4 regions of the Colwellia sp. SU-HH00943 genome follow, and region 4 is predicted to be linked to each of the others. Evidence: predicted binding sites of a transcription regulator. Region 4 holds the regulator's gene; each other region holds the start of a gene.
The links. Region 4 encodes sigma-54, which starts transcription at its own class of promoters, with help from an activator protein. Its sites were predicted from a motif close to GTTGGCACGNNNNTNGNNT; they were not measured.

Region 1 (3,805 bases), on a different contig from region 4:
CCAATATAAAGTGGGCGATATTGCTTCAGCTCAAGAGAATTTAGCACATGCGTATAGTTTGGCCCCTAATAGCTTAGCAATTATTGAAAGTTATGGTGTTGTTTTAGAAGCTAACAAGCAGTATGAAAAGGCAATTGAACTTCTAGAGTTAGCTTTAAATAGAGGCTCAAAAGATCAAGGGGTTGAATTAAGTTTAACCAAGGCTAAAGCAGCGCTTAATCAGTAAGCTTTCAATTTGTCTAAATTAAAAACCTGTCATTCTGATAAAGAGGGATGACAGGTTTTTTTATGTATTGAGCATACATTTTTACCAAATAAAAAAGTTTTTACGCAATTCAACGCAGTAACATGGCAGTTAGCAAAAGCTACATTGATGCAGTGATAGTCATTCCTTAACAAAGAAAACTGGGTTGTTATCACTTTCCTGACAAGCTTAATAAGGGCGAGCCTAAGTGGTTATAAAATGCATTATTAATTTTCAGGTGGGAATAACCATTAGTTACAGTCAAGCTTCTCCTTACTATGAATCTATTTAGTTATCGCTACATAATTAACTATGGTATTTAGCCGGTATTATTGAAAATATATATGACGCTATCTTTGTGTATAAATTTCTGACATCAGTCAACTTAACTTAGTTTCGGCGGTTTTTTTAAATCATCATAAACAATCTCTTAATGCGTAAAACTCTTTTAGGTTCAGACAACAAAAATTTAGGGAGAGCCAGATTACACATAGAAAAAAGCCACTTCAAATGAAGTGGCTTTTTATTAAAACTTAACAAGTTAGCTATCCATGCTCATAGACATAAGCATTTATAAGTTAATGTTATGCTTTGCGCTTACGTGCTGCGAATCCTAATAAACCTAAACCTAGTAAAGCGATTGTAGAAGGCTCCGGAATAGAGTCACCAGTTAAATCGAAAGTACCTGATAAAAGGCCTGTGTTACCACGTGGTTGGAATGATGAAGAAAGTTTTAAATCATGTCCATTTATTAATGAATTAGTATCGAAGTTACCAGCAGCTAAACCACCTACTACGTCTAGGAATGCAGAACCAGTACCGTCATCTTGACCAGTACCTAAGTCAGAAGCTAGACCAAATAAAGTATCTGATTCTAATGATAACCAAAGAACACCATCTCCAGCAGTACCATTTGTTGCAGCGTAATCTGCGTCATCATCTACCCAAATATCAATTTTTAAATCAGTAAATTCAAATGTACCAATGTTACCAATATCACCAATAGTTCCTGAAATAGCAACAAATTCAACAAGTTCCGCAGTAAAAGTGAAAGTTAATTCACAACCTGGACAAAAATCACTTGGATTAGCTGGATCGCTGTTTAATTTATCAAAAATACCAAAACCTGTTAAAATTTCACCTGGAATACCTGCTACTGGTACTTCAACGATATTACCATGAGAAGCAAAATCTTGTAATGAAGGATAAGAGTCAACACTCTCAGGATCCCAAACTACACCGCCAACATTGATTTCAGATGCTTGTGCTGAAAATGCTAAAGTAAGTGCTGCAGCACCTGCTAATAAACCTTTCTTAAATGTATTCATTGTAATTCTCCAATTGTAATTCTATTTGTTAAGTTTTCGGTTTCCGTGCTCAGTAATAAGCAGATGGTATGCCAATATTTTATATTTTTTTTAATTTGTTGTTTTTTATATGTTTTTACAGTGTTTTGCTTCGGTGCTATTTTGGGGTTGCTAATGAGTGTAAAAAAAGCAGACACTTTTTTTGGTTGGAAATGATCGTGAAAGATCTTTTTGGATCGGGCGATTGCTAGGTTCTAAATTAAGCAATACAAAAAATACTTAATATATAACTTTATTATCTCACAAAAGTGTCAGCTGTTCGCCTGTTACTCCTGCGCTTTATCGGTTTATCATTATAGCCGATACGTAAAAACATTAAGCCATATTCTTTAGATGAAGCACTTTTATTTACTATATCACTCATTTTAGTGGCTATAGTATTTAATTGAGGCTTTAATTCATCTTCGCAAGCAATATGACCTAGCGAGAATATTCCTGGGGCTGCGTAAGGTTGTACTGATAATCCTTGCTGGCTAGCTTGTAACCATACTCTTTGTATTGCTCGGCCCGCTTTGATGACACTTTGGCGATCTTTATCCTTCATTGTGACTAATACTAATGCAGGAGATAAAATAATTGGTATACGTACTGAGCGGAACCCTAGCATTGCTGCACCACCAATCTTGTTCATAAAGTTCATTACAGACCATTTTTTCATTTGCTTGAACATTGGCTGAGCTGGCTTTTCAATAGCAAGAACAGAAACAGGCATGCCTTCCTCTGAGTTCTCATTATCAAAATGTACGGTAGAAAATAATTCTTGATGTAAAATTTTACTCTTAAAACGGATGGTCTCAGCTTGCTGAATAACGGGTAATACGGCTTTTATGGCTTTTTTACTAGTAAAAGTTAATAAGTTACATTCATGATATTTAGCGGCATTAGTCAGTAGGCTTAATGTATCTGATTTAATTGGCCCTTTAAATGGAAAGCGTCTATCGGTGCAACGCTTAGGAATTTCATCCACGAGCGCTTCTGTCTCATTCGCAGGTGTTAATGAAGGTAAAAAGTATATGTGGGCTACAAGTAACTCATTATGTTGTTCATCAGGAAAATAATCTATTTTTGTGGATAAAGGAAGGCTTTCAGCACAAATGATGATATTTTCAATAACTGCCCCTAGTGCAATATCTGATAGCACAAACCTATTATCAGACGCTTTGCCAGATCGTTTAGGATCAATCCACAGTTCAAGCGTGTTATCATTTTGCCAATGGAACTGGAAAGGTTGGCTGTTATCGGCAGAAGGCGCAAGAATTGCCGCGTCAATTAAGCGCTGTTTTTGTTTTTCTGATAGCATATTTTATTTAACTCGCCTTTAAGTTATACCCATTCTTTTTTTACCAATAACAAAAGCAAGTTTTTGTATTAGGTTGTTATTACCACCAGGACGCCAAGTTTTTTTGAATTTATTGCAATAGGCATCAAAGTGAAGCCCCCAAGGAACATTGAGGACATCACCACGATTTAAAAATATTTTAATAACTTGTGATGCGGCTACCCCTGCAGCGAGTTGACAGCCCATAATAGTCGAAGGGCCTTTTTTATTCGCTAAGTCTAAACGTGTGGGATCAACTAAATAAGATTGTTGTAGGGCAGCTGGTGTCAGTCCAAGAAAAAATTTTAGATATTGTTCGTTTTCAGAGCAACCTTCTAAGCAAAAGTATTCTTCAAAAGTCATTTTACCGGGTAAAAAATTTAAATACGCTGTACCCATGCCTATAGGGGCTGCGGTAGTGGCTGCTATCGATTTTTCGGCACATTTTTGAAAAACAAGTCGGCGTGCATCCATGACAAAGAAATCTAGTGAATCAACATAACAGTCAACACCTTCTAGAAAGTCATCCATATTCTCTGCATTAATACCGTTGGAGAATGATTTAATTTCTAATTCAGGGTTAATGGCTAATGCCATGTCGATCATGGCATCTAGCTTCTTTACACCATAGGTTTTCGTAGTTGCACCTGCTTGCCTATTAGTATTTTCACAGGCATATTCATCGAAGTCTGCTAAATTAAATTTAGTGATACCCAAGCGAATTAAGGTCAGTAAATGAGTACTGCCAACACCACCTAAACCGGCAATGGCAACACGTTTGGTCTTGAGTAGCTGTTGCTCCTCTTCGGTAACCCAGCCAATATTTCTAGAAAAAGCTAAGTCGTAATCAAATAGGTTTTCCATAGGTATCTCTGA
Region 2 (3,805 bases), on a different contig from region 4:
TATCATGTAACTGTTTTGAATTTTCAATTAAATTATCGATTAATGCATTAGGTACTGCAGCACCAGAGCCGATAAAGATTCGATTACCCGATTTTAAGTAATCTTCCCAATTGATACTGTCACGTTCTTCATAGTGTGTAGACATAAAAATTCCTATTTGCCTTTTGTTGAAACAATACTATGTCAATGAGGCCAATTATATTTTGATATAAATTAAAGCACTTTATTGATACATAAGCTATTAGCCATAAGTATGACTTAGCGATGAAAATACTTATTGATCAGAGTCAATGCTACAATGCATTTACTGATTGTATTTTCTAGAGAAAAGAGTGACAACACCTAAGATTTTTATTATTGGTTTACCACGAACAGCCACCACCAGCGTCTGTTTAGCTATGCTCGGTTTAGGCTTTAAAACCGCACATAATGCTTATACAGAGCGTTGCTTTAATGACGCAGAAGTATTAGCCGATACGCCAATATTTTGTGATTACCAAGCACTTGATAAACATTTTCCCAACAGTAAATTTATATATTTGACACGAGATGCTACGAGCTGGTTACCTTCTATCAAACAGTTATTGCAACGTATGATTGTTAATTTACAACGCAATGATGGTGGTTTTAACCCGCACTTAAAGCGCTGCTATAACGAGGTGTTTTCACCGTTAACCCCCGAAAATATTGATCAAGATAAATTTTTGCTTAATTGTTATCAGCGTCATCAACTAGGGGTGATTGATTATTTTAAAACACGGCCAGAGGATTTATTAACCATAGATGTCAGTCAACCTGAAAGCTATCAACAATTATTAACGTTTCTAGGAATAGACGCTTCACAAGCTAAGAAAGTAGACTTTGAAAAAATTAATATCGGTGGCAAGGTAAAAGCTTGGCAAGCGATCAATAATGTCTTGAAAATAGAGTCAACCAATAAAGGTCGAATTGATAAGACACTTTATTAATGACTACTTGATCTGTAAAATCCACCCCATTATTTACTCTTAGAATTATCACTTATGTTTGAATTGAAATATAAAACTACCCAAGCATGGACTGATGCTGTTTTAGCTGACTTTCCTCGATTTTTGCAAGATCATGCCGCCGCTGAAAAAAAAGCTTCAGGTATGGCTATGTCTATGCTGTCTCATTATCCAGATAAAACCAAATTAGTACGCGCTATGACTGATTTAGCTATTGAAGAGTTAATTCACTTTAAGCAGGTTTTAAAATTATTAACGGCGCGTAATGTTACTTTAGGCCAAGATAAGAAAGATCCATACATTTCGCAAATTCGTGCTCTGTTTAGAAATGGCACTAATTTATTTTTAATGGATAGATTGTTAGTGGCTGCTGTTATTGAGGCCCGAGGTTATGAAAAGTTCTGGTTAGTCTCTAAAGCTCTACCAGAAGGAAAAGATAAAGAGTTATATGTAGCGATTGCTAAATCTGAAGAAAAGCATAAAAACTTATTTGTTGAGCTTGCCTACGAATATTTTGACAAAAAAGAGGTGGATGAGCGTTTAGAAGAAATTCTAATTGCAGAAGCTGAAATATGTGCCAACCTGCCTATTAAAGCTGTACTACACTAGGTGTAGGCTTTTACTTTCAGTTTATGAAAACGCCCTTTACTAGTGTAACAACAGAATTAAACAGCCAACGAAAGTCCGTACATGAGTTGTGCCGGCAATTTTCTCGTAGCCCTAGTAAAGGAAATTTGAAGCGTTTAAAAGCCTTATTTCACCGATGTGGCGAAGACGTTTTTATTGAGTATGGCTTTCATATAGATTACGGCGATACGCTAAGCATTGGTGATAGAACCTTTATCAATGCTAACTGTACTATTATTGATGCGCCTAAAGAAGCCAACCGCAAAGTCACTATTGGTTGTGATTGTTTTATTGGGCCAAATGTTCAAATGTTCGCGGTTTCTCATGCCATGGAAGGAGCAGAGCGATTAGCAAAAGAAAACTTTGCCGAGGATATTGTTATTGGCAATAATGTTTGGCTTGGTGGCGGTGTGATTGTTCTTTCTGACGTAACCATTGCTGATAACTGTGTGGTTGGCGCGGGTAGTGTTGTCACAAAATCGTTAGATGCCAATGCTTTTTATGCCGGTAATCCTGCGGTGAAAATACGTAAGCTATAAAGGCTAAATTAGCCAACAGTTAGTAATTTTTGCCAATAGCTAGTCTAGATATGACAATTGATATTTTATTTCTTCTTTAACTTATTGTATTTTAGGGATAATTGTTTTGGCCTAGTAATTGCTTTTAAAGTCTTTATAAATAAATAACCTGAGGTTTGTATAAGAGATAGTGCAAAGCTTATTAAATCAAATGCTTATGATTATTTAGCATTTCTAGAGAGGAATTTTTGCTGTATTCAAGGCAAATTTGCGCGTGAATAGCTGGTCTATTGCAAGTAAATTTAACGAAGAAGACAGTAAAAATAACCGCTAGAAACACATTACTTATGCAAATCTCAGGTTAAATAAACAACAAAAGTGTAAAACAAGGAATAATAATGCCAGTGATTTTAGAAGATAGACCAACAGAAACGGTGCGCAGTGAAGTTATTGATCAATTAATCATGAATTATAGTCATGGTGAATTATCTTACCAAGCTTTTGAACGACGTTTAGATGAAGCTATGGAATTACAGTGTAATAAATCACTGGTATCACTTATTGAAGATTTACCACTAACCGTTGATAAAGCGTTTGTTGAAAATAAAAAACAAGATTTAGCACCAAACTTTGTACCAGGTGATACTGAAGAGCTAGATTATATGATCAACATTTTTAGTGGTAGTACACGCGGCGGCGCTTTAAAACTCCCTAAAGAATTACGTTATATCAGTATTTTTAGCGGTACAACGGTTGACTTGACCCATGCACAATTTTGTCAAAAAACCGTACGTATAAAAATCTTTAGCTTGTTTAGTGGCGACTCGATTTATGTGCCTGAAAACGTTAATGTCGTTTCAAAAGCATTTTGCATTTTTGGTAGTATAGATAACTCTGTATCGGCGAATAACACCCTCAGTCAAGATGTCCCAACGGTTATTATTGAAGGCTTTTCTATTTTTAGTGGCTTAGATATTGAAATTAAGCGTACTTTGAAAGAAAAGCTTGTCGATATGGCTGACAGCTTTAAAAAGATGTTTTCCTGATAGAGGTAAGTTAGGTTAAGCGCTATAATCTTGTTTTTTTAAATAACGGAAAAGGTGGTTTATGCGCTTTCTCTCACGTCGTTTGGTCATGCCTAATGACTTAAACTATGCTAACGCTTTATTTGGTGGCCGTGCGCTAGAATGGATCGATGAAGAAGCCGCTATATATGCTATTTGCCAGCTAGAAACCAACTGTTTAGTAACCAAACATATTGGTGAAATTAGCTTTGAATCTGCGGCATTGCAAGGGGATGTCGTTGAGTTTGGCTTAGCCACCAAAAAAGTGGGTACTACCTCAATCACAGTAACCTGTCTCGTTCGAAATAAAGTGACTAAAAAAACTATATGTTTAGCCGATGATATTGTTTTTGTGCAAGTTGATCCTGTTACTCGAAAGCCTATCCCACATGGAAAAACATTAGAGGCGCTATCAAAGCAAACGGGTATTGAAACAAGTAAATTAAATCTCTAGTTTTTTAAGCAGCGTTTGAAATATTGCTATGCGTTGACTATGCCCATACAATATGTCAATTATTCCTTTTTAATTCATTGTTATTATGTCTTCAGATCGTTACGGAACCAGTGCCAATTATAAACAAAAAGAGCAAGGTTATCGTGATCGCGCTTT
Region 3 (3,805 bases), 120 kb from region 4:
TGGTGATCACGCAACTTGACTATCAAAAAGCACTTAATGAGATTATCACCTCAACCGATCTTAAAGACTGGCAAATATTTCTTAAGTGGGGAGCACTTAATGCGAACTCAACCTCATTAAGTCAAGCGATAGATGATGAGCATTTTGCTTTTTATTCTAAAGAGTTAAGAGGTATTGAAGCACCTTTACCTGATTGGCGTCGTGGTGTGTCGATAGTGAATAATCATTTAGGCGAAGTGGTTGGTAAAGTGTATGTTAAACGTCATTTTCCACCACAAGCGAAAGAGAAAATGCTCAAGTTAGTTGATAACTTGCTCGCCGCTTATGAAGACAGTATTAAGCAGTTGGACTGGATGAGTGAAGAAACCAAAATACAAGCATTAGATAAACTCTCTAAATTTACGCCTAAAATTGGTTATCCTGATATTTGGAAAGACTATAGCGGCTTAACAGTAGCGCGTGATGATCTTGTCGGCAATATTGAGCGAGCTAATTTGGTGGTATATCAACAAAATTTAGCTAAACAACATGGCCCAGTACAAAAACATGAGTGGGCAATGACACCACAAACGGTTAATGCCTATTACAATCCTCCTATGAATGAAATAGTCTTTCCTGCTGCTATATTGCAACCACCTTATTTTGACTTAAATGCTGAAGATGCGGTGAATTACGGCGCTATAGGTGCGATTATTGGTCACGAAATTGGTCACGGCTTCGATGATAGTGGCGCTACTTTTGATGGCGATGGTGTTTTACGTAATTGGTGGACAGACGAAGATAAAGAAAAATTTAAGCAAAGAACTAATCGATTAGTTGCTCAGTATGATAGCTTCCAAGTTTTTGATGATTTGCATGTTAATGGTACTTTTACTTTAGGTGAAAATATTGGTGATTTAGGTGGTTTAAGTATCGCGCTAGCGGCTTATAAAAAATCTTTATCGGGGGAAGAATCTCCATCGATGGATGGCTTTACGGGTGAGCAAAGAGTACTTTTGTCTTGGGGTAAATCATGGCAAAAAATAATGCGTGATGAAGCGTTAAGAGTTCAAGTAAAAACAGATCCTCACTCACCGGCAAAATTTAGAGTGAATGGGGTAGTAAGAAATATACCTGAATTTTATACCTTGTTTGATATTAAAGAAGGTGATGCTTTATATTTACCTGAAGAAGAGCGTGTTAAAATCTGGTAATTGAATTTAAAAACTTGCTATTTAAGCCATAAAAAAACCAGCAATTTTGCTGGTTTTTTATTAACTATTGGTTGTCAGTAAAATATCAGGCTATTAATGCGGTAGTGCTGCGATATTTTGACCCGAAAGTTGTGGCGGCATTTGCTGAGCTAACTCTGCTTGAGCGGCTGCAGGTGTTAAAGCGCCAACACTTTTTGGTCTGGCTTTTACCAGTGGGGCAGGAATAACCTTTCCTTTAACTTTAGGTAGAGGAGAGCGGTTACCCAGTAATCTAGAGTGAATACAAGCGCGAATCTCGTCTAACGTATAGTTTGCTTTTACTTTGATACGTAGATGTGGAATTGCTGCTGCTTCAAGTGCGCCACTGACAAACCAATCTTTTTTGATTTTATAGCCTCTACCTTGGGTATCAACTAAATCAATCGCCCCTAATAGTTTCATCGAGTTGCGATCACAAATGACAAAGTCTAAATACTTCCCTTCGGCATTCGTAGCCGCACTTTGGCTGGCTCGGCTAGAAACACCTTGTCGAATAGTGACAATATCGGCTAATTTAACACGGTTGATAATGCGGTATTTATTTCCCATAGCTTGCTCAACTAAGTTTTGAAAGTTTTTTTCAGCGGGCGTAAAAACTGACTGTTTACTGTCAAAAGGAAAAGGAAAACTGTTGTCATTTAAACGGCTTGCTAAAACACCAACAATGACAATTAGGCTGATTAAAGCAAATAAAATAAGTTCCATAAGCATCTCCGACGATTCAAATTCTTGACGCTTTATTCGATTGTGGAAGTAAAACGTCGACTTATTGTTGAATAAGCAGAATTTGTGCCAAAGAAAGCAAGGAGGCTTGTAGTGATAAAAATAGAAAGATAAAAAATGTGATTAGCTAAGCACAACGTGGTGATTTTAGTACTATAGAGCAGTTATCACCACGTAAACTAACTTAAACCAATGATGATTAAGCGCTTGGGTATTCTGCTTCTAAAGCATTATAAAGCTGTTGCTGAAAGTCGTCAGCAGAGGCGTCTAGGCGAGTTACTAAGTCAGCTAATACTTCGTTATCTTCTTTGCCATGCCATACTTTAATATAACTACCATCTTTATAGCCATGATCTTGACGGAAGAAATTTAAGGTGTTTTTACCAACATACTGACGGAATAATTCGTTTAAATCCATACCCATTAAAGACATGCAATCAGCTAGCGCTTTAGCATCAAAGGCTTTATTAGTAACAGCAGCAGACGCTAAATTCTCCAAAGCAATTTTAAAATCATCTTCAGCGGTACCTTGATGTAATTCTTTGGCTAAGCCACGAGAAATGCTCTCAACATTGTCACCTGTCATTAAGCGTAAACTTAAACCAAAGTGAAAAATATCAACTAGTTCAAGTTGTACTTGAGCAACATCAATTTCTTGATGTTTCCACCATTTCCAGCCATGGTGATCAAGCATCTCAGCACATTCTACCCAAATAGCGCGATACCACTCGTAACCATTATCTCGCCATGTTTCACTGACTCGAGAATTCATTGCATCTTGCATAGTTAACATTTGATTAATTTGCTTTTCGGCAATAGATAGGGCTGTAGAAAGTTGTTCGCTCATTATTGTCTCTGGTCTCTGATTGTTTATTTCGATCACGGTTATTTTGCCGTAGCTGTAGAGAACTAACAAGCATTTAGTCATTTTTTATCGTTTATTTTTAACGTCAGTTTTTAAAGCGAGTTGTTAGACTAATTGAAATAAAAAGTTACTCATTCTGCGAGTATTAAAAAGATGCTATGCAAAGAAAAGCAAGGCCTTGTTTGTAGGTAATGATTGCAGGTATTGATCATAACTTTTGAACTTATGCTTGACTAAAGAGTTTTTTACGTACCATAGCGCGATAATCTTTTGGTGTTAAAGATAAGCTTTTTTTAAATAAACGCGTTAAATGTCCCTGATCTTGGTAGCCTACATGATCAGATATCTCTTGTATTGATAGATTACTTGATGCTAATAAATCTTTTGCCGCTTCTATTCTAAGTTGTTGCCAATATTCAGTAGCACGAATACCTGTGGCAACTTTAAAGCGGCGACTAAAGGAACGCTGACTTAAACCAAACTGCTCGGCTAATTCAGCTAAGCTGATATCACTGTTTAAATTAGTGCGTAGCCAAAATTGAATTTGGGCAATAAGCTCATCAGGATGCCTGTCTACAGCACCTTCTAAGTAACGTTGTTCTTCATAAGGTTTTCTTATTTCATGAGAGAAATTACGTTCAACATTTTGTGCTGCGGCTCGGCCATATGTTTGGCTAATGATGTGGACGATAATATCAGCCAAAGCATTTAAACTGGCAGCGCAGTAAATTCGCTCAGATTGTGTGATGAAAAAGTCAGGTTTGAGCTCAACTTTTGGATAGTCTCGCTTGAATTGTTCAACATAATGCCAATGCGTTGTGGCGCTGTGGTTATCAAGTAAGCCCGATTCTGCTAAAAAACAAACGCCAGTACCAACAGCCAATAAGGTTGATCCTTGTTGCCAACAATGCTTTAACCACTTGATAAGCTTAGTATGCTTCTTCAGTACCGGCCTAGGGTTTCGCCATAAGCTTGGCACCAAAAT
Region 4 (3,805 bases):
CAAAAAATAATGAAGCACCATGGCAACTTAGTGCAAAAGAAGCGACACTATACAAAAATAACAGAGTTATTTTAAATCACCGTGTTCATTTAAAAGCCACGGATGAAGAAAGTTTAATAGAAGAAATTCACTGTAAGTATCTAGAATTAGATTTAAAGACCAATATAATTAGTTCAGAGCAAACAGTTATGGTGCAAGGGAAAGACTTTACTATGTATGGTTCAGGCTTGATCATTGACCTTAACACTAAACAAATGACCTTAACTGAACATGTACGTACCATTTATAAGAAAACTGACAGCTAAAAAACAAAGAGCTAATTGCAATTAGCCCCATATAAATAACCTTGTGATAACTTTATGATAAAAAAGAATTTTGTAAAACCTTCAGTAACGAAAATTAAATCTATTGGTTTAGGTGTTTTACTCGCGACTAGCGTATTAACATTTACTAACGCTAGTTATGCGGCTAAAAAAGATCTCACACAAGAAATTACCATAAAATCAAAACGTCAAAGTGCAGACTTAAAAAACAAAATTGCCAGTTATTTGGAAGACGTAAGTATTCGCCAAGGCTCTATCGCAATAACAGCCGATATAGTGCAGGTTTTTAGCAAAACGAATGAAAAGACCAATGAAAAGCACGACACCTACCTAGCCAAAGGCAAACCAGCTCTTTTTCAACAACAATTAGAAGACGGCAGTTTAATTAGCTTACAGGCTGATGAAATAAAATATCAACCGGACATTTATCTGATAACCGTATCAGGCAATGCCAAAGTGAAACAGGCTGGTAGTATGGTTACTGGTGAAACAATCACCTATAACACCTTAAATGAAAAGCTTGAAGCTGAAAGTAGTCGTGATGAATCCGTCACCACTATTTTACAACCTGCACAAATTAAAGCTCAACAAGAAAAAAATAACGCCGCCAATAATGACAGTAAAAAAGACAGTGACAACAATGATTAATGCAACTGACAACACTGATATAGCTACCCTTAGCGCTCACGGTTTATCTAAGTCATATAAAGGTCGGCAAGTAGTAAAAAGTGTAAGCCTCAATGTGAATACCGGGCAAATTGTTGGTTTATTAGGCCCCAATGGCGCCGGCAAAACCACCTCGTTTTACATGATTGTTGGCTTAGTTCCTAATGATGACGGTAAAATTATTTTAAGTGATGAAGATGTCACACTTGCTCCTATGCATGAAAGAGCACGACGTGGTATAGGTTATTTACCTCAAGAAGCCTCAATTTTTAGAAAACTCACCGTCACTGAAAATATTATGGCTATTTTGCAAACTCGCAAAAACCTTGATGAAGGGAAAAAGCAAGAAAAGCTGGAACATTTACTCGAAGAATTTAATATATGTCATATCAAAGATAACCTTGGTATGAGCTTATCTGGTGGCGAAAGAAGACGTGTAGAAATAGCAAGAGCACTGGCTGCTGATCCTCAATTTATTTTACTGGATGAACCTTTTGCCGGTGTTGATCCTATATCGGTAGGTGACATTAAAAAGATTATCATTCATCTTAAAGAGCGAGGAATTGGTATCTTAATCACAGATCATAATGTCAGAGAAACCTTGGATGTTTGTGAGCATGCTTATATAGTAAGTCACGGTGAAATTATCGCTCAAGGTGATGCAAACCAAATACTTGCAAATCAAAAGGTCAGAGATGTATACCTCGGCGAACAATTCACGCTATAGTTACTAATATACAAAAAAAATTAAGCTATAATTTATAGTGAATGTATTACTAAAATAACAACAACAGGATAAGAACAGAACTAAATGCGTCCATCACTGCAGCTCCGAATAGGACAACAACTCACCATGACGCCGCAACTGCAACAAGCGATAAAGCTTCTGCAGTTATCGACGTTGGAACTTCAACAAGAAATTCAAGAAGTGCTTGAGAGTAATCCTTTGCTTGAAGTGAATGAAAATTCACCGAGTAATAGCAATGAAGAAAACGACAACAGTAATGAACAGTTAGAAGAAGCTTTTTCTGCTAGCACAAATAGCACAGAACAAACCAGCCCTGAAGGTAGTGAAGACACCAGTGCCACTATTGATGAAATAAGTACTACCGAAGCAATGGCTCAAAATGATATTCCTGAAGAGTTAAATATAGATACCACCTGGGAAGAGAGTTACAGTGCTGGAACCTCTAATACAGGTGCAATCTCAAGCCCTTCTGAAGATTACACCTATCAAGGTGAAACCACAGACTCTATTCAAGATCATTTACTCTGGCAAATGGAATTAACACCCTTTACGGATACTGACCGCGCAGTTGCTATTGCCATTATTGAAGCGGTAGATGATGCTGGCTATTTAACCGTTTCTTGCGAAGATATTTTAGAAAGTGTCGGTATTGAAGATTTAGAGCTTGACGAAGTGGAAGCGGTATTAAAGCGCATTAACGTCTTTGATCCAATCGGTGTTGCCGCTCGCTCCATTGCTGACTGCTTAATCATCCAGTTAAATCAATTTGATGAAGACACTCCTTATTTGAAAGAAAGTAAACACATCATTGAAGAGCATATAGACCTACTGGGTAACCGAGATTACCGTCAGCTTATGCGTAAAACTAAGCTTAAAGAAAATCAACTTCGCGAAGTAATGCGCTTAATTCAAACACTGAATCCACGCCCAGGTGATGCGGTAATAAAAGGGGATGAGCAGTACGTTATTCCTGATGTTTCCGTAGAAAAGAAAAATGGACGCTGGATTGTAGAATTAAACCCAGATACAGCGCCTAAATTATCTATTAACCAACAATATGCAGCCATGACTAAAACCACCAAGTCTTCTAGTGATGATGGTCAGTTCATTCGCTCAAACCTTCAAGAAGCAAAATGGTTTATAAAAAGTTTAGAATCGCGAAATGATACACTACTAAAAGTGTCAAATTGTATTGTTCAGCGCCAACAAGGCTTTCTTGAACATGGCGCCGAAGCCATGCGCCCAATGGTATTAAATGATATAGCTGAAGCAGTAGACATGCATGAATCAACCATTTCACGTGTAACAACACAAAAGTACATGCACACACCAAGAGGTATTTTTGAGCTAAAATATTTCTTTTCTAGTCATGTAAGTACTGAAAATGGTGGTGAATGCTCTTCAACAGCAATTCGTTCCTTGATTAAGAAGCTCATTTTAGCGGAAACACCTGCTAAACCGCTAAGTGATAGTAAAATGGCCGATTTATTGGCTGAGCAGGGCATTAATGTTGCAAGACGAACCATAGCTAAATACCGTGAATCATTAGCTATTCCGCCGTCAAATCAACGTAAGAGTTTATTGTAAATCTCATTTAAAAGGATCACGCATATGCAAATTAATCTTACTGGTCACCATGTAGAAATTACCACGTCTTTACGCGATTATGTCGACACAAAATTTGCCAAATTAGAGCGACATTTTGATCATATTAACAATGTTTACGTTGTACTAACGGTAGAAAAATTAGACCAAAAAGCTGAAGCAACGGTTCACCTAAATGGTAGCGAAGTGCATGCTTCAGCGGTGAATGAAGTGATGTATGCCTCTATTGATACCTTAGTAGATAAATTAGACCGCCAAATTCTTAAATACAAAGGCAAAATTGCCAGCCATTAACCCCATTCAAAGTACTATGACCCTACAAGACATTTTAACGCTGGACTGCACTGCCTGTGCAGTTCCAGCAAGTAGCAAAAAACGCATACTCGAAACTCTCTGCCAACTTGCCAGTAGTAAATTAGGTGAATCCGATACAGGTACGCTATTAGATAGCTTACTAAACCGA

Region 1: AC27GZ_RS15635 (PEP-CTERM sorting domain-containing protein) is a predicted target of sigma-54. The motif match lies at 1,630-1,648, and genes of this name have one in related genera.
Region 2: AC27GZ_RS07770 (DUF1707 and DUF2154 domain-containing protein) is a predicted target of sigma-54. The motif match lies at 2,258-2,276, and genes of this name have one in related genera.
Region 3: AC27GZ_RS02220 (DUF2726 domain-containing protein) is a predicted target of sigma-54. The motif match lies at 2,011-2,029, and genes of this name have one in related genera.

Annotation. Positions count from the first base shown of each region.
Region 1 covers NZ_BAAJLW010000006.1:140,855-144,659, forward strand. The annotation lists gene prsT (XrtA/PEP-CTERM system TPR-repeat protein PrsT) at 1-226, shown strand, start outside; gene AC27GZ_RS15635 (PEP-CTERM sorting domain-containing protein) at 829-1,572, opposite strand; gene AC27GZ_RS15640 (nitroreductase family protein) at 1,847-2,911, opposite strand; gene AC27GZ_RS15645 (ThiF family adenylyltransferase) at 2,930-3,793, opposite strand.
Region 2 covers NZ_BAAJLW010000002.1:573,034-576,838, forward strand. The annotation lists gene AC27GZ_RS07750 (GNAT family N-acetyltransferase) at 1-145, opposite strand, end outside; gene AC27GZ_RS07755 (sulfotransferase family protein) at 333-968, shown strand; gene AC27GZ_RS07760 (tRNA-(ms[2]io[6]A)-hydroxylase) at 1,023-1,595, shown strand; gene AC27GZ_RS07765 (sugar O-acetyltransferase) at 1,619-2,152, shown strand; gene AC27GZ_RS07770 (DUF1707 and DUF2154 domain-containing protein) at 2,530-3,177, shown strand; gene AC27GZ_RS07775 (acyl-CoA thioesterase) at 3,239-3,649, shown strand; gene AC27GZ_RS07780 (YajD family HNH nuclease) at 3,735-3,805, shown strand, end outside.
Region 3 covers NZ_BAAJLW010000001.1:515,118-518,922, reverse strand. The annotation lists gene AC27GZ_RS02225 (M13 family metallopeptidase) at 1-1,193, shown strand, start outside; gene AC27GZ_RS02220 (DUF2726 domain-containing protein) at 1,287-1,937, opposite strand; gene AC27GZ_RS02215 (dUTP diphosphatase) at 2,155-2,802, opposite strand; gene AC27GZ_RS02210 (GlxA family transcriptional regulator) at 3,044-3,805, opposite strand, start outside.
Region 4 covers NZ_BAAJLW010000001.1:393,770-397,574, forward strand. The annotation lists gene lptC (LPS export ABC transporter periplasmic protein LptC) at 1-305, shown strand, start outside; gene lptA (lipopolysaccharide transport periplasmic protein LptA) at 360-971, shown strand; gene lptB (LPS export ABC transporter ATP-binding protein) at 991-1,716, shown strand; gene AC27GZ_RS01680 (RNA polymerase factor sigma-54) at 1,801-3,324, shown strand; gene hpf (ribosome hibernation promoting factor) at 3,349-3,636, shown strand; gene ptsN (PTS IIA-like nitrogen regulatory protein PtsN) at 3,653-3,805, shown strand, end outside.